Regions from separate parts of the Azospira restricta genome, predicted to be linked through region 2. Evidence: riboswitches for the same ligand, from Rfam matches in the RefSeq annotation. Region 2 holds a riboswitch; each other region holds the start of a gene.

What was found. Region 2 has a riboswitch for cobalamin ahead of cbpA (modified peptide precursor CbpA). Riboswitches for the same ligand answer to the same signal wherever they lie in the genome.
Positions count from the first base shown of each region.
Region 1: it holds a riboswitch for cobalamin, as region 2 does, so the genes downstream of both, IWH25_RS02180 (TonB-dependent receptor domain-containing protein) here and cbpA (modified peptide precursor CbpA) in region 2, are expected to answer to the same signal.
Region 3: it holds a riboswitch for cobalamin, as region 2 does, so the genes downstream of both, IWH25_RS15085 (ribonucleoside-diphosphate reductase subunit alpha) here and cbpA (modified peptide precursor CbpA) in region 2, are expected to answer to the same signal.

Region 1 is NZ_CP064781.1:452,167-459,706, reverse strand. It holds gene dctP (TRAP transporter substrate-binding protein DctP) at 1-214, opposite strand, end outside; gene IWH25_RS02205 (GntR family transcriptional regulator) at 403-1,092, shown strand; gene IWH25_RS02200 (sulfite exporter TauE/SafE family protein) at 1,244-2,041, opposite strand; gene IWH25_RS02195 (EVE domain-containing protein) at 2,038-2,475, opposite strand; RNA gene ssrS (6S RNA) at 2,542-2,721, opposite strand; gene IWH25_RS02190 (cell division protein ZapA) at 2,758-3,090, opposite strand; gene IWH25_RS02185 (hypothetical protein) at 3,101-3,301, opposite strand; cobalamin riboswitch at 3,467-3,671, shown strand; gene IWH25_RS02180 (TonB-dependent receptor domain-containing protein) at 3,797-5,614, shown strand; gene IWH25_RS02175 (FecCD family ABC transporter permease) at 5,622-6,599, shown strand; gene IWH25_RS02170 (ABC transporter ATP-binding protein) at 6,596-7,366, shown strand; gene IWH25_RS02165 (substrate-binding domain-containing protein) at 7,388-7,540, shown strand, end outside.
Region 2 is NZ_CP064781.1:2,679,755-2,687,294, reverse strand. It holds gene IWH25_RS12960 (hypothetical protein) at 118-1,710, shown strand; gene IWH25_RS12955 (tetratricopeptide repeat protein) at 1,974-2,441, shown strand; cobalamin riboswitch at 2,513-2,702, shown strand; gene cbpA (modified peptide precursor CbpA) at 2,790-2,954, shown strand; gene cbpB (peptide-modifying radical SAM enzyme CbpB) at 2,957-4,342, shown strand; gene IWH25_RS12940 (LysR family transcriptional regulator) at 4,394-5,317, opposite strand; gene IWH25_RS12935 (ferredoxin--NADP reductase) at 5,418-6,194, shown strand; gene IWH25_RS12930 (hypothetical protein) at 6,161-6,385, opposite strand; gene IWH25_RS12925 (sigma 54-interacting transcriptional regulator) at 6,597-7,540, opposite strand, start outside.
Region 3 is NZ_CP064781.1:3,149,021-3,156,560, reverse strand. It holds gene IWH25_RS15090 (adenosylcobinamide amidohydrolase) at 1-1,356, opposite strand, end outside; gene IWH25_RS15085 (ribonucleoside-diphosphate reductase subunit alpha) at 1,347-4,136, opposite strand; cobalamin riboswitch at 4,314-4,535, opposite strand; gene IWH25_RS15080 (YceI family protein) at 4,631-5,356, opposite strand; gene IWH25_RS15075 (MbcA/ParS/Xre antitoxin family protein) at 5,359-5,613, opposite strand; gene IWH25_RS15070 (pirin family protein) at 5,619-6,533, opposite strand; gene IWH25_RS15065 (4Fe-4S binding protein) at 6,727-7,540, opposite strand, start outside.

The DNA.
Region 1 (7,540 bases), 1.7 Mb from region 2:
CGAACTTCAGCGAGCCCTTGCTCTGCTTCTCGACCTCGGCGGCGAAGCGGCGGACCAGGCGGTCGCGGAAGTCGCCGTCTTCCGAGCTGGCGGCGGGGAACTGGTGCGATATCTTGATGACGCGCGGCGCCTGCGCCTGCGCGCCGGGAACGGCGAAGGCCAGCGCGGCGGCGGCCAAGCCCAGGGTGAAACAGCGTTTCGTCTTGCAGATCATGGACGTCTCCTCCAGATTGATCGGTCGAATATCAGCGACGGCAGGCTTGCTCACCCGTGTTGATCTAATGATCCAAGCTCTTTTTGTGTATTCAATATTTGCCGTTGTGTATACACGATAGCACAACTTGAATACTGGTCAACGAGTTTCGTATAATTGAATCGAGCCCATCTTGCGATCGCCTTGCCATGAACCACCCGCTGGAACTCAACGCCGCCGTCCCCCGCCAGTCCGAACGGCTCGGCGAACTGATCGAGGAGCGCATCGTCACCGGCGTCTACCCGCCCGGCACCCGCCTCGACGAGCAGGAGTTGGCGAACAGTTTCGGCGTCTCCCGCACGCCGGTGCGCGAGGCGCTGATCCAGCTGGCCTCGATCGGGCTGATCGAGATCCGGCCGCGGCGCGGCGCGACGGTGCCGGAGATCGGCGCCGAGCGCGTCTGCGAGATGTTCGAGGTGATGGCAGAACTTGAAGCGATGTGCGGCCGGCTGGCGGCACGGCGGATCACGCCCGCCGAGCAGGCGGCGCTGCAGGCGGCGCACCTCGCCTGCGAGGCCGCGCGCGACGCCAATGCGCCGGACCAGTACTACCAGCTGAACGAGGTCTTCCACCGCCGCATCTACGAGGCCAGCCACAATGCCTTCCTCGCCGAGCAGGCGGCAATGCTGCACCGTCGCCTGCGCCCCTACCGCCGGCTGCAGCTGCGTGTGCGCAACCGCATGGCGACCTCGTTCGGCGAGCATCAGGCGATCGTCGAGGCGATCCAGCGCGGCGACAGCGAGCAGGCCGAAGCGCTGCTGCGCAGCCACGTGTCGGTGCAGGGCGAGCGCTTCGCCGACCTGGTCGCCTCGCTGCGCGACTTCAACGCCGGCGCCTGAGTGATGCGCTTTGCGCATCACGAGGAAGTACTCTCGGGGTGCGCCTGAGTGATGCGCTTTGCGCATCACGAGGAAGTACTCTCGGGGTGCGCCTGAGTGATGCGCTTTGCGTATCGCGAAGAAGTACTCCCGGGGTGCGCCTGAGCGGCCGCTACGCGAGCAGCGACCACAGCATCTTCGTCGCCAGCAGCGCGAGGAAGCCGCCGAAGGCGCGCTTCAGCCGCTTCACCGGCAGGCGGTGCGCCAGCCGGGCGCCGAACGGCGCGACCAGGATGCTCATCGAGACGATCGCGGCAAAGGCCGGCAGATAGATGTAGCCGAGCGATCCGGCCGGCAGTCCGGCATCGTGCCAGCCGGCGACGATGAAACCGAGCGCGCCGGCAAGCGCGATCGGGAAGCCGAGCGCCGCCGAGGTGCCGACCGCGTTGTGCATCAGCACGTTGCAGAAGAGCATGAACGGGATCGACAGGAAGCCGCCGCCGGCGGCGACCAGGCTCGACACGACGCCGATCGCGCCGCCGACGCCGAACAGGCCGGCCGGCCCGGGCAGCTGGCGGTGCGCCTTCGGCTTGAAGTCGAGGATCATCTGCGCCGCTGCGTAATAGACGATGACGACGAAGACCGCGGTCAGCGGCCGCGTCGGCACAAAGCCGGCCAGCTGCGAGCCGGCGAAGGTGCCGAGCACCAGCCCCGGCGCCATCGCGCGCACGATGTCCCAGCGCACCGCGCCGTGCGCATGGTGGGCGCGCATGCTGGAGATCGAGGTCAGCGTGATGTTGGCCATCGAGGTGCCGAGCGCGAGGTGCATCACGTGTTCGTGCGGAATGCCCTGCGCGGTGAAGATCATGAACATGAACGGCACCAGCGTCAGCCCGCCGCCGACGCCGAACAGCCCGGCGACGAAGCCGGCGAAGGCGCCTAGCGCCAGGTAGAGCAGGATGAAGGTCACAGCAGCCTTTCGCTGATGAAGTTCCACTCCGCGGCCGTCACCGGCGTGATCGACAGCCGGTTGCCGCGCTGCAGGATCGGCATGGCGGCGAGTTCGGGGTGGGCGCGCAGCTCGGCCAGCGGCAGCAGCCGCGTCTTCCGTACGAAGCTCACGTCCACGCACAGCCAGCGCGGTTTGTCCGGCGTCGCCTTCGGATCGAAGTAGGGGCTGGCCGGGTCGAACTGCGTGGCGTCGGCGTGCGCTGGCGCGCAGATTTCGCAGAGACCGGCGATGCCCGGCTCGGCGCAGCTCGAATGGTAGAAGAAGGCGCGGTCGCCGATCCGCATCGCATCGCGCATGAAGTTGCGCGCCTGGTAGTTGCGCACGCCGAACCACGGCACCGTGCCGCGCGCCGCGAGGTCGTCGATCGATACCTCGGCGGGTTCGGACTTCATCAGCCAGTACGCCATCGCGCCCCCGAAATGAAAACAGCGCGGAAGAAACCTTCCGCGCTGTCGGTTTTGGCCCCCGCCTGTGCCGTTCGGCCGGCATCCTGAACCTGGGTTCAGAGTGGCTGCTTTCCTTCCGCATCAGGCACACCCGACGAAGGGCGCGCACAACAGCGGGGTCTTGGTCCGCAACCGATGCCAATCAGCATTGGTTCAAGGAATGTATGGCCTTGGCGAACACCGCAGGGGACGCTCTGCGGAGGCAGTTTCCCGGGAACCGCGAGGTTCCTAGAACAGCTTTTCCTGCGGTGCGAGCACCACGTCGAGCTGTGCCTCCATGTCCGCGATTCTACGCCTGACGGCTCCGAAATCAAGGCCGCCGACCGGCTCGCCGCCTTTCGCCTTGGCGCTCAGGAACTCGTGCGCGATGTTCAGCGCGGCCATCACCGCGATGCGCTCGGCGACGTTGCTCTTCGTGCGGTCGGAGATCTCGTGCATCTTCTCGTCGACGTAGGAGACCGCGGCCTGCAGGGCCTCGCGTTCCTCGGGCGGGCAGGCGACGCGGTAGTCCTTGCCGAGCAGCGTGATGTCGAGATAGTTGGGGGCGTTCGGGTCCGTCATGCGCGTACGTTCAGGCCTTCGCTTCGGGGAGCTGCCCGACCAGGGATTCGAGGCGTTCGCGCGCGCCGTTCATGCGCTCGACCAGTTGCTGCTTCTCCGCTTCCGCCGCGGCGAGGCGCTGTTGCAGCTCGCGGTTCTCGCTGCGCAGCGCGCGGCACAAGCCCGCCACTTGGGCGATCTTGTTCTCGAGCGCGTTCAGTTCATTGACCATGGCGGCAACTATAGAAGTAAAAAACAAGTCAAGTCAAGGAGTAACAATGCATTTTGAATGTGATTTATGTTGCAGGCAAGCGTCGGCCCCTTCCTCCATACCGTCGCGCACGGTACAATCCGCCACCCGTTTTGTCGCCGACACCGGTTGGCGGCACACGGGCCGTGCAAGGTGCCGCGCGCAGATTCCTCTGCCGCGGTGAAACGGGAAAGCGGTGCGCGGGCAGACCAACTGCCACGCAATTCCGCTGCTGCCCCCGCAACGGTAAGCGAGTGATTCGTGCCTCAACGCCACTGGGCCGCCAGAAGCCTGGGAAGGCGGCACGACAAACCTCGCAAGCCCGGAGACCGGCCTGCGCACGAGTAGCGGAAATGCCGCGGGAGGCGGTCATTGGATGCTCGGCGCCCGTGCGCCCCGTCCCGTTCAGCCCCCCCGTGCAGTTCCATTCTGTGCAATGCCGGCAGCGGGGACGCTCGCCGGCGATCAGGGGTAACCATGAAAATCGATAATCGACATGCGCTGGCGGCGGCGACGCTCGCCGCCTTCTCCGGCAATCTGATGGCGGCGGCCGACGCCGAGCTGAATCCCATCGTCGTCACCGCGACCCGCCAGGCCACGCGGGTCAGCGATCTGATGGCCGACGTCACCGTCATCGACCGCGAGGAAATCGAGCAGGCCGGCCAGACCACCATCGAGCAGTTGCTCGCCCGCCAGCCGGGCATCCAGTACACCGCGAACGGCGGTCCGGGAACGAACAGCGGCATCTTCATCCGCGGCGCCTCCTCCAAGCAGTCGATCGTGCTGATCGACGGCCAGCGCTTCGGCTCGGCGACGACCGGTGAAGCGACCTGGTCGCGCATCCCGCTGTCCCAGGTCGAGCGCATCGAGATCCTGCGCGGCCCGGCCTCGTCGCTCTACGGTGCCGACGCAATCGGCGGCGTCATCCAGATCTTCACCCGGAAGGGTAGCGGCGAGCCGCGCCTCAACGCCAGCACCGGCTACGGCACCTACCACACCAGCGACAGCAGTGTCGGCATCTCGGGCGGCAACGAGCTGGTGTCGTTCAGCCTGCAGGGCGGCTACTACGAGACCGACGGCGTCAGCGCCATCCACAACAAGAAAAGCAGCTCGTTCAACCCCGACCGCGACGGCTACCGCAACAGCAGCTTCTCCGGCAGCCTGGCGGTCCGTCCGGCCAGCGGTCACGAGATCGGCGCCACGGTGTTGGCAACCGACGGCACCAGCCGCTACGATTCGACGCCGAAAGCCCGCGACTTCAAGAGCGAACAGGATGTTGCCGCGTACTCGATCTACTCCCGCAACAAGCTGCTCGCGAGCTGGACCAGCACGGTCCGTCTCGGCCGCAGCACCGACGATCTGACGACGCGCCGCAACGGCGTCACCACCGGGGAGTTCCGGACGGTCCAGGACCAGCTGGTGTGGCAGAACGACGTCAAGCTGCCCCTCGGAACCGCGCTGTTCGCCGCGGAATATCTGAAGCAGGCCGTGTCGGGAACCACCAACTACACGCGGGACGAGCGCAGCGTCCGCTCGCTGCTCGCCGGCTGGACCGCCGGCCTGGACAACCATCAGCTGCAGCTCAACCTGCGCCGTGATGACAATTCGCAGTTCGGCGGCCGGACCACCGGTGCGGCCACCTACGGCTACCAGTTCACGCCGGCATGGCGCGGGCATCTCTCCTACGGCACCGCATTCCGCGCGCCGACCTTCAACGAGCTGTACTTCCCCGATACCGGCTTCGGCGGCGGCAATCCGAACCTGAAGCCGGAGAAGGCGAAGAACGCCGAGGCCGGGGTCACGTGGGAGACGAGCGGGCACCGCTTGTCCGCCGTCTACTTCCACAACAAGGTCGAGGACCTGATCAACAGCTGGCCGCCGCAGAACGTGAACAAGGCGACGCTGAAGGGAACCTCGCTCAGCTATGCCGGCCGTTCGGGCCCATGGTCCGGCGGCGTCTCCGTCGATTTGCAGCGCACCCGCGACGACGATACCGGCAACCGGCTGGCACGCCGTGCCGAACGGCAGATGTTCAGCCATCTCAGCCGGTCGTTCGGAGACTGGACCCTGGGCGGCGAATGGCAGTGGGTCGGTCATCGCTACGACGATGCGGCCAATCGCGTACGGCTCGGCGGCTACGGCCTCGTGAACCTGTTCGCCGAGTATCGCGTGGACAAGGACTGGGTGCTGTTCGCGCGCGGCAACAACATCTTCGACAAGTACTACGAGACCGTGAACAACTACGGCGTCCTCGGCGCCAACGCGTTCTTCGGCATCCGCTACGCGCCGAAGTAGACCCGCCATGCCCAGCCACCGCCGCGCCGTCCTCGTCCTCGCCGTGCTCGCGCTGCTCGGCGTGGCGAGCTTCGCGGCGGCGCTGGCGGTCGGCAGCCTGTCGGTGCCGCTCGCCGACGTGCTTGCCGCGCTGCTCGGCGAGCCGGTCGAGCACGCGGCGATCGTGCGCGACCTGCGCCTGCCGCGGGCGCTCGCCGGCTTCGCCTGCGGCGGGCTGCTGGCGCTGGCCGGCGCGCTGATGCAGGTATTGCTCAGGAATCCGCTGGCCGACCCCTACGTCCTCGGCATCTCCGGCGGCGCCGGCGTCGGCGCGATGTTCGCGATCCTGCTCGGGCTATCGGCCGCCGGCATCAACGGACTGGCCTTCTGCGGCGCGCTCGGCGCGATGCTGATCGTCTTCGGCCTGGCCCACGGCGACGGCGCGTGGACGCAGACGCGGCTGTTGCTCACCGGCGTCATCGTTGCCGCCGGCTGCGGCGCGCTGGTTGCGCTGATGCTGTCGATCGCGCCCGAGCACAAGCTGCGCGGCATGCTCTTCTGGCTGATGGGCGACCTGTCGCAGACCGGGGCGCCGGCGGTGGCGCTGGCCATCCTCGGCGCCGCGCTGATCGCCGCCTTGCCCTTCGCGCGCGAGCTGAACCTGCTCGCGCGCGGCCACGACACCGCGCAGGCTCTCGGCGTCGACGTCCGCCGACTGCGCTACGCCGTCTATGGCATCGCCTCGCTGGTTACCGCCACGGCCGTCACCAGCGCCGGCTCGATCGGTTTCGTCGGCCTGATCGTGCCGCACCTGGTGCGGCTGGCGATCGGCAACGACCAGCGCCTGCTGCTGCCCGCGTCGGTGCTCGCCGGCGGCGCACTGCTGACGCTGGCCGACACGCTGGCGCGCACCGTCGTCGCGCCGCAGCAGCTGCCGGTCGGCGTGCTCACGGCGCTGATCGGTGTGCCGGTCTTCCTCTTCCTGCTGGCGAGGCACCGGCAATGAGCGCATTGATCGAAGCGCGCCAACTCGATGTCGCCGTCGGCGGCCACACGGTCTGTCGGGCGCTCGATTTCTCGCTCGCCGCCGGCGAGCGGCTGGCCATCCTCGGCCGCAACGGCGCCGGCAAGTCGACGCTGCTGTCGGTGCTCGCCGGCCTGCGCGCCGCCGACGCCGGCGAGGTCCGCCTCGGCGGCGACAGCTATGCCGCGCTCGGTCCGCGTGCGGCGGCGAAGCGGCGCGGCTGGCTGGCGCAGCGGCACAGCGACGCCTTTGCCTCGACCGTGCTGGAGACGGCGCTGACCGGACGCCACCCGCACCTCGGCCGCTGGGACTGGGAGTCGAAGGCGGATGCCGAGATCGCGCGCGGCGCGCTCGCCGCCGTCGGCCTCGCCGGCCTGGAAGCGCGCGACGTGCAGACGCTCTCCGGCGGCGAGCGCCAGCGGCTGGCGATCGCCACGCTGCTGACGCAGGCGCCGCCGCTCTACCTGCTCGACGAACCGCTCGCCCATCTCGACCTCAACCACCAGATCGCGGTGCTCGACCTGTTCGCCGCTGCCGCGCGCGACTGCCACGCCGGCGTGGTCATGGTCCTGCACGAACCGGCGCTGGCCTGGCGCTACTGCGACCGCGCACTGCTGATCCACGGCGACGGCCGCAGCGAACTCGGCCCGGTGCGCGAGATGCTCACCGCCGAACGCCTGTCCGCGCTCTACCAGCATCCGCTGCGCGCCATCGAAGCCGACGGGATGGTCGGCTTCATTCCGCGCTGAACGCTTTTCCGGAGGTATTCCATGCATCTGCTGCGCCTGCTGCTGCCCCTGCTGACGCTCGCCGCCTTCGACGCGGCCGCCGCCGATTGCCCGCGCATCGTCAGCCAGTCGCCGTACCTGACCATCGCCCTCGACTGGCTCGGCCGCGGCGACTGCGTGGTCGGCGTCTCGCGC
Region 2 (7,540 bases):
ATCCAATTTATGACTTTGGCTTGATCGCCCCGCTCACTCCCGGCATGATGCGAAGTTTATTTTTCTACACCTTTGTTTATGTTTTCAGGGGGCAGTGTGGGGTCGAGCAGGTTTATTTTGTCGCTGATGTTGATCGGTGCTTTGTCGGCCTGTACTCCGGCAATGCAACCGAGGCCGGTAACTGGAGAATTGACCAGGACGCAGTATCTCCTTGGCTTATTTGAAATCTCACCGCCACAAGGCAGCGACTGGTATGAAATGCCAAGGGCCAAGGGTTTTCTAGCGTACGGAAAAAAACTTGAGACGAATAATCGCACCTTTGTCGCATCGGTCCGCGTACATGACACAGGCGTGAAGTTCGCCAGCGAAAGCGATTTCCTGGCATTTGTAAAAACCGCAAGGGCTAGCGACACTGACCCGGATCGATTCGAGCAGCTGCTTCATGACGAAAAACTGGATGAAACCAAGCCGCCCTTCTGCACAAGGTTCCATCTGAAAGCCAGGGACAAAGTCATATCGAGATCCAGTGGGTCTCCCAGCTTTCTGGAGGCGAAGGGCTTCTCGTGCCTGCATCCCAACAAACAGAAAATAGTCACTGTCGAGTACTCGGAAAGGGCTCCTTCACCTTTCCAAGATCCGATCTTGCTTGCCGAAGGCGAGCATTTCATAAACTCCCTGGTGATCAAGGAAGCCGCAGAGAAGACGGCACGAATCGTCGACACTTCGACAGGCGACAGCGTCGAAGAACCGACCGGATGGAAACGCCTCCTGCTTAGAAGAGGAAGCGGGATGCCGGGCGGCGGTTTCTTCTTTGTCCGCGAGATCGATGGCGTGCCCGAACCGCAGAACAATATGGATGACAGTGTTCGTGCGTCCTACGGACAGGGAAGAAGCATAAGTTTCAAGAAAGTCGAGCGCCCGGTGCCTGCCGGCAAGCACCGTATCAAGCTGGCCGGACGATACGTGTTTGCGGCGCCGATCGACAACCTGTTGCGCTCGGCCGCCGCTTACCGGGTCGAGGGCGAGATCGAGGTGACGCTACTCCCGGCTGTCGAGTACCGCGTCCGCGGCGTGCTGGAGGAGTTCCGTCAGGAGGTGTGGCTGGAAGAGTCAGCAACAGGAAAGCGAATCGGCGAGAAAGTCGTCAATATCGCGGCCGAGGACGACCGCATCCGGGCAATGGCTGGAGCGTCCTTTGCGTGCTGCAATCTGCACTACCAGGACGAATGGATCAGCGATGAGAACCTTTGGGGCCTGCCGTTCATTCCCGCAGGAACGCCAATCGCCATCCGGGAATATGGACGGAACCGCATTCACGTACTGGTCGATGGACGACAGATGACCATCGGACACGACTATGGCCGCAAGCAGGAGACGAAAGAGCAGCTCGTCGCGAAGCTGGTCGTCAAGGACGACCCTTCCAAACTGATCACCTCATATCCGCCTGCGATCCAGGAGGCCATTCGTTCCGGAAAGCTATTGCGCGGGATGAGCAAGCAGCAGGTAATCCTCTCCCTTGGCTTTCCTCGACCAGACCTGACGACTTCTCCCGATTCACCGGTATGGAAATACTCGACGGTCGATGACGGCGACGTTGAATTGATCTGGGGAACAGATGGCTTGTTGAGCGAGCTAAGGGCGGAAGAAAAGGAACTGCCAGCGAAGATTCTTTTCACTGGACGCCAAGTGGCCGAGTCTGGACAACGATAGCGCCAAATCCCTCCCCTACCGTCAAAATGACAAATCGCCCAAGGCATTTTCACCGCGCGGCCCTGGGTGATTTATACGCACACCAGCAATTTTAGGACTCGACGAACCTGCGATACGCCGCAATACTTCTCGCTCTGGCGCTCCTGAGCGGATGTGCCCATGACATCAACAAGCTCAATGCAGCCCGCTATGCGGAGACAGGTTACACCGCAGTTCGCCGCGGCGACTGGGATTCGGCGCGCCGGGCATACGCACGCGCTGCGGTGAATGCCGATCTTGGCGGATCTCCAGTGCGTGCACGCTCGGTAATGTATTACGAGTATGCGCGAGCGTGCGGTGCTACGTGTTTTTATGACCACGCCGAACAATATCTGCTCAAGGCGCTGAAACTCGACGAAGAGTCGTCGGGACCGGTTCACTATCCCCTTATCGAATTGGCTCGCCTCAATCTCGATCAACGCCAGTTCGTCCAAGCGGTACCCTATTTTGAACGCGCATTGCCAGTCGTTGAAAAACTCGACGCCGCGTCAAAAGACCCGATAGGGTTTGCCGATTTCCTTGACGAATACGCGCAGGCGCTGAGAGAGACCGACCGAGCAGCAGATGCTGCCGTATTTACGGCTCGGGCTGCAGATATTCGCTCCAGGCATTCCGGAGCCGTGTCAAAAACTGATCGCACCCCCTATGGCAAGCACTGCATCAAGAAGGATGAATCGCCTCAAAGTCAGTAGCCTCTCTGCTGTCGCTTGAAATGCACGCGCAAATTGCCCTACATCAAACCCATTCCCCCGCTCCTGCACGATAATCCGCCTTCCATTTCGGTTCGACGAAACGGAACACGGTGCGAATCCGTGGCGGGCCCGCCGCTGTAACCGGGGACGGGCGCTGCATGATCGACTGATCGGCCACTGACGGGGCACACCCCGGCGGGAAGGCAGCAGCGCTCCGGACGATCCGGGAGCCAGAAGACGTGTCGAACCGATCCGGAGCCAAGGCAAGGGCTCCGGCTGACTGCATGCTCACGCGTGCCGTCAGCCGGAGCCCTTTTCTTTTTCACCATTTGATTCGAGGACTCGATCATGACGCAGACCATTCAAGCGCAACAAACCGCCCAGCCCCAGACCGCCGCCGCAAAGGGCGAAGATAAACCCGTCGCCCCGAGCATCGCCACGCGCAAGAGCTGCAATCCGGACGGTATCGGCCTCTCGCACTACGTGCTGATGGACAAGAAGGCGGCGAAGTAACGATGACTGCTGCCGCAACGATGAGCCGGGCCGCCACTGGCGGTCCGGCGCTGGTTCCCGTGGACATCGGCCACGCCGTCTATGCCGCCGTCACCGACCCGGCCACCGCCTTCTGGGGCCTGGTCGACAAGACGCGCGTCAACGAGTCGCTGACCGGCGGTCCGCTGTTCGACGCCTACAGCAAGGAATACGACCGCTTCGCCAGGGAGCTGCACGCGCTGCGCTTCGAGCTGAAGCCCTCCGGCGTCTATCTCAACCCGACCGAGCGCTGCAACCTCAACTGCACCTACTGCTACCTGCCCGGCGAGCAGCGCAGCGGCGGCACGCACATGCCGCGCGAAACGCTCACCGCCTCGCTCGCCGCGCTGCGCGACTACTTCGCCTCCGTCATGGGCGACACGGACAGGAAGCCGCGCGCCATCTTCCACGGCGCCGAGCCGCTGATGAACCGCGACGCGGTGTTCGCCGCGATCGACGAGTTCGCCGACGACTTCGCCTTCGGCGTGCAGACCAACGGCACGCTGCTCGACGACGCGGCGATCGACTTCCTGACCTCGCGCAACGTCAGCATCGGCCTCTCGCTCGACGGCCCGGTCGCCGGCATCACCGACGCCACGCGCCGCACCTGGGGCGGCAAGAGCGTGCACGACAAGGTGCTGACGGCGATGGAGAAGCTGCGCGGCTACGGCTCGTGGAGCGTGATCACCACCTGCAACACCGAGAACCTGCCTTACCTCACGCGCATGGTCGAGCTGTTCCACGCCGCCGAAGTGCCGACCTGCATGCTCAACACCGTCCGTTGCACGCTGCCCGGCGCGCGCGGCGTGAAGCCGGCCGACGGCGACATGGCGAAGGCTTTCTTCGCCGCGCTCGACCGCACGCACGAGCTGTACCGGGAAACCGGGCGCAAGCTGATGGTCGCCAACTTCGCCAACATCCTGTTGGCGATCCTCGCGCCGACCGCGCGCCGGCTGATGTGCGACATCTCGCCCTGCGGCGGCGGCCGCGCCTTCTTCGCGCTGGCGGCCGACGGCGGCCTCTACCCGTGCAGCGAGTTCATCGGCCTGAAGCGCTTCAACGGCGGCAACCTGCTCACCGACGGCGTCGAGGCGGCCTTGAAGTCGGCAGCCTTCCGCCCGGTGATCGAACGCGACGTCGACACCTTCGACCCCTGCGGCTCCTGCGCGATCCGCCATTTCTGCGGCTCGCCGTGCCCGGCCGAAGCGGCCGAGATGAACGGCGGCATGGACAAGATCGGTGCCTTCTGCGACTTCTACAAGGAGCAGGTGAACTACGCGTTGCGTCTGATCGCCGACGGCAAGGCCGACGACTACCTGTGGGACGGCTGGGACGACGGCACCGAGACGGTGTTCAACATCGTCAACTGACGCCGCCGGCGGCCGCCGCTCCGGAATCCTCCGGGGCGGCGGCTTTTTCGCCTACGGCACCGGCGGCAGCGCGATCTCGTCGCTGGTCGCCGCCCCCTGTGAAAACTCCCGGCACAATTCCAGGAAGGCGCGCAGCCCGGCACCGTGGAACTTGTCGCGGTGCCAGACGAAGCTGAAGGTGCGCTTCAGGTCGAGCGCCGGCGTCCGCACTTCGGCCAGGCTGCCGCGGCGGAAGGCGTCCTTCAGCGCCAGCCGCGAGATGCAGCCGAGCCCCAGCCCGCTCTCGACGGCGCGCTTGATCGCCTCGGTATGCTCCAGCTCGAGGCGCACCCGCAGGCCCGGCAGATGATGGCGGAAGGCATGATCGAAGGTCTCGCGCGTCCCCGAACCCGGCTCGCGCAGGATCCACGGCTCCTGCAGCAGGCGCTTCGGCGTCGCGCTGCGGCCGGCCAGCGGATGCCCCGGCGCGCAGAACACCGCCAGCTCGTCGTCGACCCACGGCACCACCGCCAGGTCCGGATGGTGGCAATCGCCTTCGACCAGCCCCAGATCCACCTCGTGCACCGCCAGCGCCTGCAGCAGGTGGGCGGTGTTGCGCACCTCCAGCTTCACCCGCGCCTGCGGGTGGCGGCGCAGGAACTCGGCGACGATCAGCGTTGCCAGATAGTTGCCGATCGTCAGCGTGGCGCCGATGTTCAGGTTGCCGACCGCCTCGTGCCCCTGCAGCAGGTCGTCGATCTCGGCGGCGCGGTCGAGCAGCTCGACCGCCTTCGGCAGCAGGTTGCGTCCCAGTTCGTTCAGCCGTAGCGACTTGCCGACGCGGTCGAACAGCCGCCGCCCGGTCTGCCGCTCCAGCTCGGCGAGCGCGGTGCTCGCCGCCGACTGGGTCAGCGCGACCGCCCCGGCGGCGCCGGAGACGCTGCCGGAACGCGCGATGGCAGCGAAGATCTCGAGCTGGCGGAGCGTGAAGTGCATATCTGCGATCCTGATATATACGATTTGTACAATCTGTTTCACGGATATTACGCCAACTTCTAGACTGGCGGCGTTCCCACTTCCATCGCAGAGCACGACCATGAGCAAGTACGGCACCGAAACGGTTCTCGACGTCCGCCACTGGAACGACCACCTGTTCAGCTTCCGCACCACGCGCGATCCCGGGCTGCGCTTCGACAACGGCCAGTTCGTGATGATCGGGCTGGAGGTCGACGGCAAGCCGCTGACGCGCGCCTACAGCATCGCCAGCGCCAACCACGAGGAGCATCTGGAGTTCTTCAGCATCAAGGTGCCGGACGGCCCGCTGACCTCGCGCCTGCAACACCTGCGGACCGGCGACCCGATCGTCGTCAGCCGCAAGCCGACCGGCACGCTGGTGCTGCGCGACCTGAAGCCGGGCAAGCACCTCTACCTGTTCGGCACCGGCACCGGGCTCGCCCCCTTCCTCAGCCTGATCCAGGACCCGGAGGCCTACGAGCGCTTCGACAAGGTGGTGCTGGTGCACGGCGTGCGCTGGACCAGCGAACTCGCCTATTCCGAGTTCATCGAGCAGACGCTGCCGAACCACGAATTCCTCGGCGAGCTGACGCAGGGCAAGCTCATCTACTACCCGACGGTGACCCGCGAGCCCTTCCGCAACCAGGGCCGCATCACCGACCTGATCGACTCCGGCAAGCTTTGCGCCGACATCGGCCTGCCGCCGCTCGACCCGGCAGACGACCGCGCGATGATCTGCGGCAGCCCGGCGATGAACAAGGACATGTGCGAGCTGCTCGACGCGCGCGGCTTCAAGGTCTCGCCGTACATCGGCGCGCAGGGCGACTACGTGATCGAGCGCGCCTTCGTCGAGAAGTGATCCGCGACCGCGCCTGAATCGACCAGGCGGCCGACGCGCGTCGGGCTGCAGCCCGGCACCGTCTGCGTCAGGCGCGGCGTGAAATCCGTCGTCGACGCCGCGACCGCCCACGGCACCGGCGCCGCCTCGATGGCGAGGATGCCCGGCGCGACGAGGGCAAGCAGTTTTCCGCGCTGGCTGAGGATGTCCATCCGTTTCTCCTGATCTCGTTGTTGTCCGGAACACCGCGCCAGAGGCGCGACGGAGAAGCTTTAGCCACATCCGTGCCAAGCGGACGATCACCAGGAAAATCAGCGAGTTAGGGGAAAAAATCGGCGCCGGCGGAGCAGCCGCCGGCGGCAGCTGTCGCCACCTGCCGACAGGCACCCGCGCGATCGCGGCAAGTGCCTGTTTCGAGAAGATTCAGCCGCGTCGTCCGCCGGCGACATCGTCGCCGTCGCCGCGGAAATGCGCGGGAACGAGGTCGTGCTTCTGCAGCAGGCGGTAGAGCTCGGTGCGGTTGCGGTCGGCCAGGCGGGCGGCGTCGGAGACGTTGCCGTCGGTCAGCTTCAAGAGCTGCACCAGGTAGTCGCGTTCGAAGCGCAGCTTGGCCTCGGCGTAGCTGAGGACCTCGTTGCCGCGCACGCGCAGCGCGCGCTGCACCAGCGCCAGCGGAATCAGCGGCGAGGTCGCCAGCGCGCAGACCTGCTCGACGACGTTGTAGAGCTGGCGCACGTTGCCCGGCCACGGCGCCGTCGCCAGCGCCTCCAGCGCCTCCGGCGCGAAGCCGTTTACCTTCTTGCCGTACTTCTCGACCAGCGCCTGCAGGAAATGGTTGGCGAGCAGCGGGATGTCCTCGCGCCGCTCGTCGAGCGTCGGCAGCGTCAGGCCGACGACGTTGAGGCGATAGAACAGGTCCTCGCGGAACGCGCCTTCGGCCATCGCCGCCTCCAGGTCGCGGTGCGTCGCCGACAGGATGCGTACGTCGATCGGCACCGCCGCGGTCGCCCCGACCGGGCGCACCGCCCGCTCCTGCAGCACGCGCAAGAGCTTCACCTGCAGCGGCAGCGGCATGTCGCCGATCTCGTCGAGGAACAGCGTGCCGCCGTCGGCCGCCTGGAACAGGCCGAGGTGGTTGGCGGTGGCGCCGGTGAAGGCGCCCTTGACGTGGCCGAACAGCTCGGATTCGAGCAGCGACTCCGGGATCGCGCCGCAATTGACCGCGACGAAGGGCTTCGCCGCGCGCGCGCTGGCGCGGTGGATGGCGCGCGCCAGCAGCTCCTTGCCGCTGCCGCTCTCGCCGCGGATCAGCACGCCGGCGTCGGAGGCGGCGACCAGCTTCGCCTCCTCGAGCACCTCGGCCATCC
Region 3 (7,540 bases), 470 kb from region 2:
GGCGGCCCAGGTGTCGGCGCAGATCAGCGTGCCGACGGCGAGGCCGTCGACGACGAACGGCGGGCGCCCGCCGTCGCCGGCCTGCGACCAGCTTTCGGCGCCGCCATGCACGCGCTGCTTGCGGTAGGTGCCGAGGATTGTGCCGTCGCGGTCGATCGCGGCGACGCTGTTGTGCAGCCGGCCGCTGGCCGCGTCGCGCTCGGCGACACCGACGAACAGCGCGACGCGGTTGTCGCGGGCGATCGCCGCCAGCGTGCCGATCCAGGCGTCCGGGAACGACGCGATCCAGTCGGTGCCGATGCGCTTGGCGAAGTGGTAGCCGGTCTCGGCCAGTTCCGGCGTCACGATCCAGTCGGCGCCGTGGCGCACCGCCTCGCGGATGGCGTCCTCGATGCGCGCGCGGTTGCCGGCGATGTCGCCCGGCACGGCGTCGAGATGCAGCAGCGCCAGGCGCAGGTCGCCGGCCGCCTTGGCCGGCCCGGCCGGCGCGGTTGAGGCCTCGGCGAAGCGCTTGCTGCCCGGCAGGAATACGCCGTCCTGCCTGCCCAGCGCCTCGACCACCGCCTGGTAGGTCGCCTTGCCGATCAGTTCGCCGATCCGGCTGTGGCCGCCGGTGTAGGTGGCGCGCGGCGCGGCCGTTCCCGAGACCATGATGATGCTGTCGGTGCCGGTGCCGGTCGCCTGCGCCCCCGGCGTATAGCTGCTCGGCACCCGCAGGTCCTCGAGCGCCGCCGTCTTGCCTTCGGTGACGGTGATCAGCGCGCGCGCCAGCGCCGCGTCGCTGAGCGCGATATTGCTCAGCACCATGATGTTGATCGTGCCGGCCGGCGCTTCCTCTTCGATGTAGGTGCCGGCATCGACGCCGGTGCGCTGTGCGTTGTTCCGCGCCCCCGCCGTCGCCAGCACGGTCACCGTCAGCGGGCCGTGGCGCCGCGTGACGACGGCGAGATTGTCCATGTCGGCGGCGGTGCCCATGCGGGCGACCGCGCTCCGCGGCAGCCCCAGCCGGTCGGCTGTCGCATCGCGCACGCCTTCGCTGTAGCGCTTGCCCGCCGTGCCGAGCCGCGCCCACAGCCGCGGATGCGCGGCATGGTTGATCGCCGCCCGCGCATCGAGCAGGCCGTCGCTGGTCGACAGCACGCGGCGTTCGCCGGCAAAGCGGACGACCAGCGTCTTCTCCCACAAGCCGTCGCGTTCGGCGCGCAGGATCTGCAGCGTGGCGCCGAGTTCGTCGGGCAGCGCCGATTCCGCCGCTGGTTTCGCCCCCGGCGCCGCCGCCGACACGGCCAGCGGCAGCGCCAGCAGCAGCGCCAGCCCGCGGCGCAGGACAACGATCATCGTCGACTTCATTGGCATGCCTCGCACTCGGGGTTGTCGATGCTGCAGAAGCGCGGCGCTTCCTCGGCCGCGGGCGCGGCCTCGTCGCGGCCGCCGGCCTGTTCGGCCTGGCTGGCGCCGAGCGTGCGCAGGTAGTAGGTGGTCTTCAGCCCGCGCCGCCAGGCCAGCTGGTAGATCTCGTCGAGCTTGCGGCCCGACGGCGTCGCCAGGTACAGGTTGAGCGACTGCGCCTGGTCGATCCACTTCTGCCGGCGCGCGGCAGCCTCGATCAGCCAGACCGGGTCGATCTCGAAGGCGGTAGCGTAGCGCGCCTTGAGCTCGTCGGGAACGCGCTCGATGCGCGAGAGCGAACCGTCGAAGTACTTGAGGTCGGCGACCATCACCTCGTCCCACAGGTCGAGCGCCTTCAGGTCGCGCACCAGCGCGGCGTTGACGACGGTGAACTCGCCCGACAGGTTCGATTTGACGTAGAGGTTCTGGTAGGCCGGCTCGATGCTGGCCGAGACGCCGACGATGTTGGAGATCGTCGCCGTCGGCGCGATCGCCACGCAGTTCGAATTGCGCATGCCGTGGCGGGCGATGCGCTCGCGCAGCCCCGCCCAGTCGAGGCGCGCGCCGCGGTCGACCTCGACGTCGCCGCCGCGGCCGGCTTCGAGCAGGTCGAGCGAGTCGAGCGGCAGGATGCCGCGCTCCCACAGGCTGCCGGCGAAGCTCGAATAGCGGCCGCGCTCCTCGGCGAGCACGGTCGAGGCGCGGTAGGCGTGGTAGCAGACGGCCTCCATGCTGCGGTCGGCGAAGTCGACGGCAGCGTCCGAGGCGTAGGCGATGCCCAGCTCGTAGAGGCAGTCGGCGAAGCCCATGATGCCGAGCCCGACCGGGCGGTGGCGCAGGTTGGCGTTGCGCGCTTTGGGCGTCGCGTAGTAGTTGAGGTCGATCACGTTGTCGAGCATACGCAATGCCGTGGCGATCGTGCGCGCCAGCTTGTCCTGGTCGAGCTCGCCGTCCTTCAGGTGGGCGACGAGGTTGACCGAGCCGAGGTTGCACACCGCCGTCTCCGAGTCCGAGGTGTTGAGCGTGATCTCGGTGCACAGGTTCGAGCTATGCACGACGCCGGCGTGCTGCTGCGGCGAGCGCAGGTTGCAGGCATCCTTGAAGGTCAGCCAGGGGTGGCCGGTCTCGAACAGCATGGTCAGCATCTTGCGCCACAGCTGCACCGCCGGCACCTTCTTGTGCAGGCGGATGGCGCCGGCGGCGGCCTGCGCCTCGTAGGCGGTGTAGGCGGCGGCGAAGTCGGCGCCGAAGCGGTCGTGCAGGTCGGGCACGTCGGACGGCGAGAACAGCGTCCACTCGCCGTTCTGCCGCACGCGCTGCATGAACAGGTCGGGAATCCAGTGCGCGGTGTTCATGTCGTGCGTGCGCCGGCGCTCGTCGCCGGTGTTCTTCCTGAGGTCGAGGAACTCCTCGATGTCGAGGTGCCAGGTCTCCAGGTAGGCGCACACCGCGCCCTTGCGCTTGCCGCCCTGGTTCACCGCCAGCGCCGTGTCGTTCACCACCTTGAGGAAGGGGATCACGCCCTGGCTCTGGCCGTTGGTGCCGCGGATGCGGCTGCCCAGCGCGCGCACCGGTGTCCAGTCGTTGCCGAGGCCGCCGGCGTACTTCTGCAGCAGCGCGTTCTCCTTGACCGCCTGGTAGATGCCGTCGAGGTCGTCGGCGACCGTCGTCAGGTAGCACGACGAGAGCTGCGGGTGCAGCGTGCCGCTGTTGAACAGCGTCGGCGTCGAGCACATGAAGTCGAAGCGGGAGATCAGGTCGTAGAACTCGATCGCGCGCGCCTCGCGGTCGATCTCGTTCAAGGCCAGCCCCATCGCCACGCGCATGAAGAAGAGCTGCGGCAGTTCGATGCGGCGCCCGTCGACGTGCAGGAAGTAGCGGTCGTACAGCGTCTGCAGGCCGAGGTAGCCGAACTGCAGGTCGCGCTCCGGCTGCAGCGCGGCGGCCAGGCGCGCCAGGTCGAAGCCGGCCAGGCGCGGGTCGAGCAGGCCGGCGGCGACGCCCGCGGCGACGAAGTCGGGGAAATATGCGGCGTTCGCCGCCGCCAGTTCGTCGCTCCGCACGGCGCGGCCGAGCGTTTCGCGCGCCAGCGCGGTCAGCAGCAGGCGGGCGGCGACCTGGTTGTAGGCCGGCTCGCGCTCGATCAGCGTGCGCGCGGCGAGGATCAGCGCCTGGTCGACGTCGGCGCGCGGCACGCCGTCGTAGAGGTTCTTCAGCGCCAGGTCGAGCACCGCCGTCGCCGCCACCGCCCCGCCCAGCCCGGCGCAGGCGTCGTCGCAGACGGCGAGCAGCGCCGCGCGGTCGAGCGGGCGGCGCTCGCCGCCGTCGGTCACGTGCAGCGGCGGCGCCAGTTCGTCGGCGGCGGTCACCGCCGCGGCGCGCTCGGCGGCGCGGCGTTCGCGGTAGAGCACGTAGGCGCGCGCCACGTCGTGCTCGCCGGCGCGCATCAGCGCCAGCTCGGCCTGGTCCTGGATGTCCTCGATATGCACCGTGCCGCCGTCGGGCAGGCGCCGCCTCAGCGAGCGGGCGACGGTCTGCGTCAGCCGCGCGACGATCTCGCGGACGCGCGACGACGCGGCGCTCTGGCTGCCCTCGACGGCGAGGAAGGCCTTGGCCAGCGCGACGGCGATCTTGTCGGCGTCAAAGGGAACGACGGCGCCGTTGCGGCGGATCACCTGCAGCGCGGCGAGCGCGCTGTCGTGGCCGGCGGGCAGGGGCAGAACATGGGCGAAGGCAGGGGAAGGCAAGGCGGCTCTCCGTGGTGGGGGCGAAGCACGCGGGGAATGCCGGAAATGGGCGGTCCGGGCCGCAGGCGACGCGGCGCCGGCCCGATGGGCGCAAGCCCGGGAGCGGATCGGCACAACGCGGCAAGGGCAGGATCGGCACGCACACACCTCTCGTCAGGGGCACCCCGCCCCGTGAATGAAAGAAGGTTGGTCGCGGCAGGTCTCCTGGCTCTCGGTTCAACGCGCCTCGCCCGCCTTCCCGGAACGCATCCAGTGGCCATGGGTGAAAACTACGTGGCGAGGCACTCGCCGATGACAGTTGCGGGGGCAGCCCCGGAATTCGGTTCCGCGCGAACGCGGAGCCGGCACCGGATTCCCTTTTAATCCCCGGGCGGGGAACCATCAACGCCGCCGAGTGTAAGCCAGCGGCGCGGGCGGGGTCAATACCGGAACACTAGCGGTAGTAGGTTGGCGGTGGAAAAGCACTAGATGCAGTGCATGCCGCCCGCCGCCGGCTAGGCATCGCGCCGGCGGGCGACGATGCGGAAGTGCAGGTCGAGGCGGTCGGCGACGCGCAGCGCGCCGTTCAGCGCGGTCAGCGGAACGATGCCGAAGTCGCTCTGGCGGAAGTCGATCCGGCCGGCGACGGCGATGCCGTCGGCCAGCGTTTCGCTGCTCACCGGCACGTCGAATTCGCGCGTTGCGCCGTGCACCGTGATCGCCGCGCGCACGGTCGGCGCGTCCGGCGCGTCGCGGCGGACGGCGATGGTGGCGAAGGGGAAGCGGCCGGCGTCGAGCACGCGCGTCAGCATGTTGCGCCGGGTGCCGGCGATCGCCCGCTCGTCGGGCGGCTCGGCGAAACCGGCGGCGGCGCGCTGCGCCGGGTCGTCGACGACCAGCCGCGCCAGCGCCAGGTAGAGGTCGGCGCGGCCGGCGTCGAGGTCGACCTGGCCGCGCAGGTCGTGGCTGGCGACGACGTGGTCGTGGCCGAGGCGGGCCAGCGGGCCGTCGCGGCGCACCTCGACGACGATCCGCGACTGCGCCGGATCGACCTGCAGCACCCGGTGCCCGGCTGCCGCCGCGCGGCGGTAGTCGGCTGCCGGAAAGCCGGCCGGCGGTTCGGCGGGCGGCGCGAGCGCGGCCTCCTCCGGCGGTACGCCCGGCGCGCACGCGGCGAGCACGGCGACGGCGAGCGCCAGCAGCCAGCGTCGGGCAGGGCGACTCGCCCGGCCGGCCGCCATCCTCAGGCCTCGTCTTCGCCGCGCGCCGCGGCCAGCCCGCGCAGCAGCGCCGCGACCTGGCGCGCGCCGGCCGGCGTATCGAGCATCTCCAGCGGCGCCAGTCCGCCGAAGTCGCGCCGCGGTCGGCGCAGCCAGCGCAGCGCGCGCTCGCGGTTGCCGAAGGCGGCGATCGCCAGTTCGAGCAGCGCCGCTTCCTGCGCGTCGTCGGCGGCCGCCGGACCGCCGGCGCGCGGCACGATCGGGATCGTCCGCGGCATGCCGGTCAGCGGCCGACCCACGGCAGCGGCGGCGCCTTCAGCGGCTCGCCGTCGTAGCCGGCGACGCGGCCGAAGCGTTCGCCGTAGCCGCTTTCCCAGTCGCGCTGCGCCTGTGCGACATCCTCCTTGCTGCCGCCGACGAAGTTCCACCAGATCACGATCTCCTCGCGCCGCGGCTCGCCGCCGATCAGCAGCAGGCGGGTGCCGGGGGCGAGGTCGAGCGCCAGCGCGTTGCGGCCGCTGCCGAGGTAGGCCAGCTCGTCGGCAGCGATGCGTTCGCCGCCGAGGTGCACCTCGCCGGTGAGCGGCAGGATGCCGTACTCGAAGCTGGGGTCGAGCGGCAGCCCGATCGCCGCGTTTTCCGGACTCATCAGGTCGAGGCCGACCAGCGGCGAGTGCAGCCGCGTCGGCGCCACCTGGCCGCCGAAGCTGCCGGCGAGCAGCGTCGCCCGGCAGCCGCCGATTCGCCACTGCGGCAGCGCCGGATGGTGCTCGAAGGCCGGCGCGCAGCCGGCGACCTCGGGCGGCAGCGCGATCCACAGCTGCGCCGCGTGCAGGCGGCGCTCGCCGGGCAGCGACTCCTCGGTATGGACGACGCCGCGGCCGGCGGTCATCAGGTTCACCTGGCCGGGGCGGATCAGCTGCTCGTTGCCCAGGCTGTCGCGGTGCAGCACCTCGCCCTCGATCAGCCAGGTGAAGGTCTGCAGCCCGGTGTGCGGATGCGCGCCGACGCGCATGCCGGCGCCCGGCGCGAAGCTCGCCGGGCCGGCGTGGTCGAGGAAGCACCAGGCGCCGATGGTGCGCCGGCCGCGCACCGGCAGCACGCGCCGGACGGGAATGCTGCCACCGATCTCGGCGCTGCGCGCGGCGATGCGTTCGATGGGCGGTGGCGGGGGGCGTTGCGGCTTGCCTGGCTTCATGGCGTTTTCCTCCGATTGGCAGGTGGCCCGGGGGCGGCGCTTGCTTTCGACACTATAGCGGCGGCGGCCATTCAATTCCCGCGGAAATTCGTCGTCGCGGCGAAAGGCTTGCGTGGAGGCGGGACCGCTCCGGAGTCCGGCGCGGTCCGACGTGGGCGGCCGCGACGCCAATAAAGGCTGCGCCGCCGATCGCTCAAGCCTCCCTGCGCACGCGCCGCCCGTGCAGCGGCACCGGATGTCCGTGCCGGTCCATCAGGATCAGCGGCACGCAGCGCTGGCGGTCGTCGTGGATGGCGACGCAGTCGAGGCACTGGAAGCAGTCGGCGTAGCGGATCGCGCCGCTCTCCTCGATCGCGTTGTAGGCGCAGGCGTGCCGGCAGCGCTGGCAGGGCTGGCCGCATTCGGCGCGACGCGGCAGCCATTGCCAGCGCCGCGTGCGGGCGAGCACGGCGAGCGCCGCGCCGAGCGGGCAGATCCACCGGCAATAGCCCTTGTAGGCGAAGGCGCCGAGCGCCAGCGTCGCCAGCGCGTACCACAGCGCCGGGCCGGCGCGGTCGAAGCCGAGCGTGATCGCCGTCTTGAACGGCTCGGCCTCGACCAGGCGGTCGGCGAGCGCCGGCGCGAACGCCGCGGCGGCGAGGATCGCCACGAGCAGCGCGTACTTGATGCGGCCGAGCGCGCGGTCGAGCCGCGCCGGCACCTTCCACTGCGGCACGCGCAAGGCCTGCGCCGCCTTGCCGACGAACTCCTGCAGCGCGCCGAACGGGCACAGCCAGCCGCAGAAGGTGCCGCGCCCCCAGACCAGCAGCGTCAGCACGGTGAAACCGGCGACCGCCAGCGTCACCGGGTCGTAGAGCACGAAGCCGAGGTCGCGCCCCTGCACCAGCGCGGTCAGCGGGCCGGAGAGGTTGACGATCGAGAGCTGCCCCTGCGCGTGCCAGCCGACGAAGCCGAGCGTCGCCGCCAGCACCGCCCAGCGGAACGCGGCGAGCCGCTGCGGCCGCGCC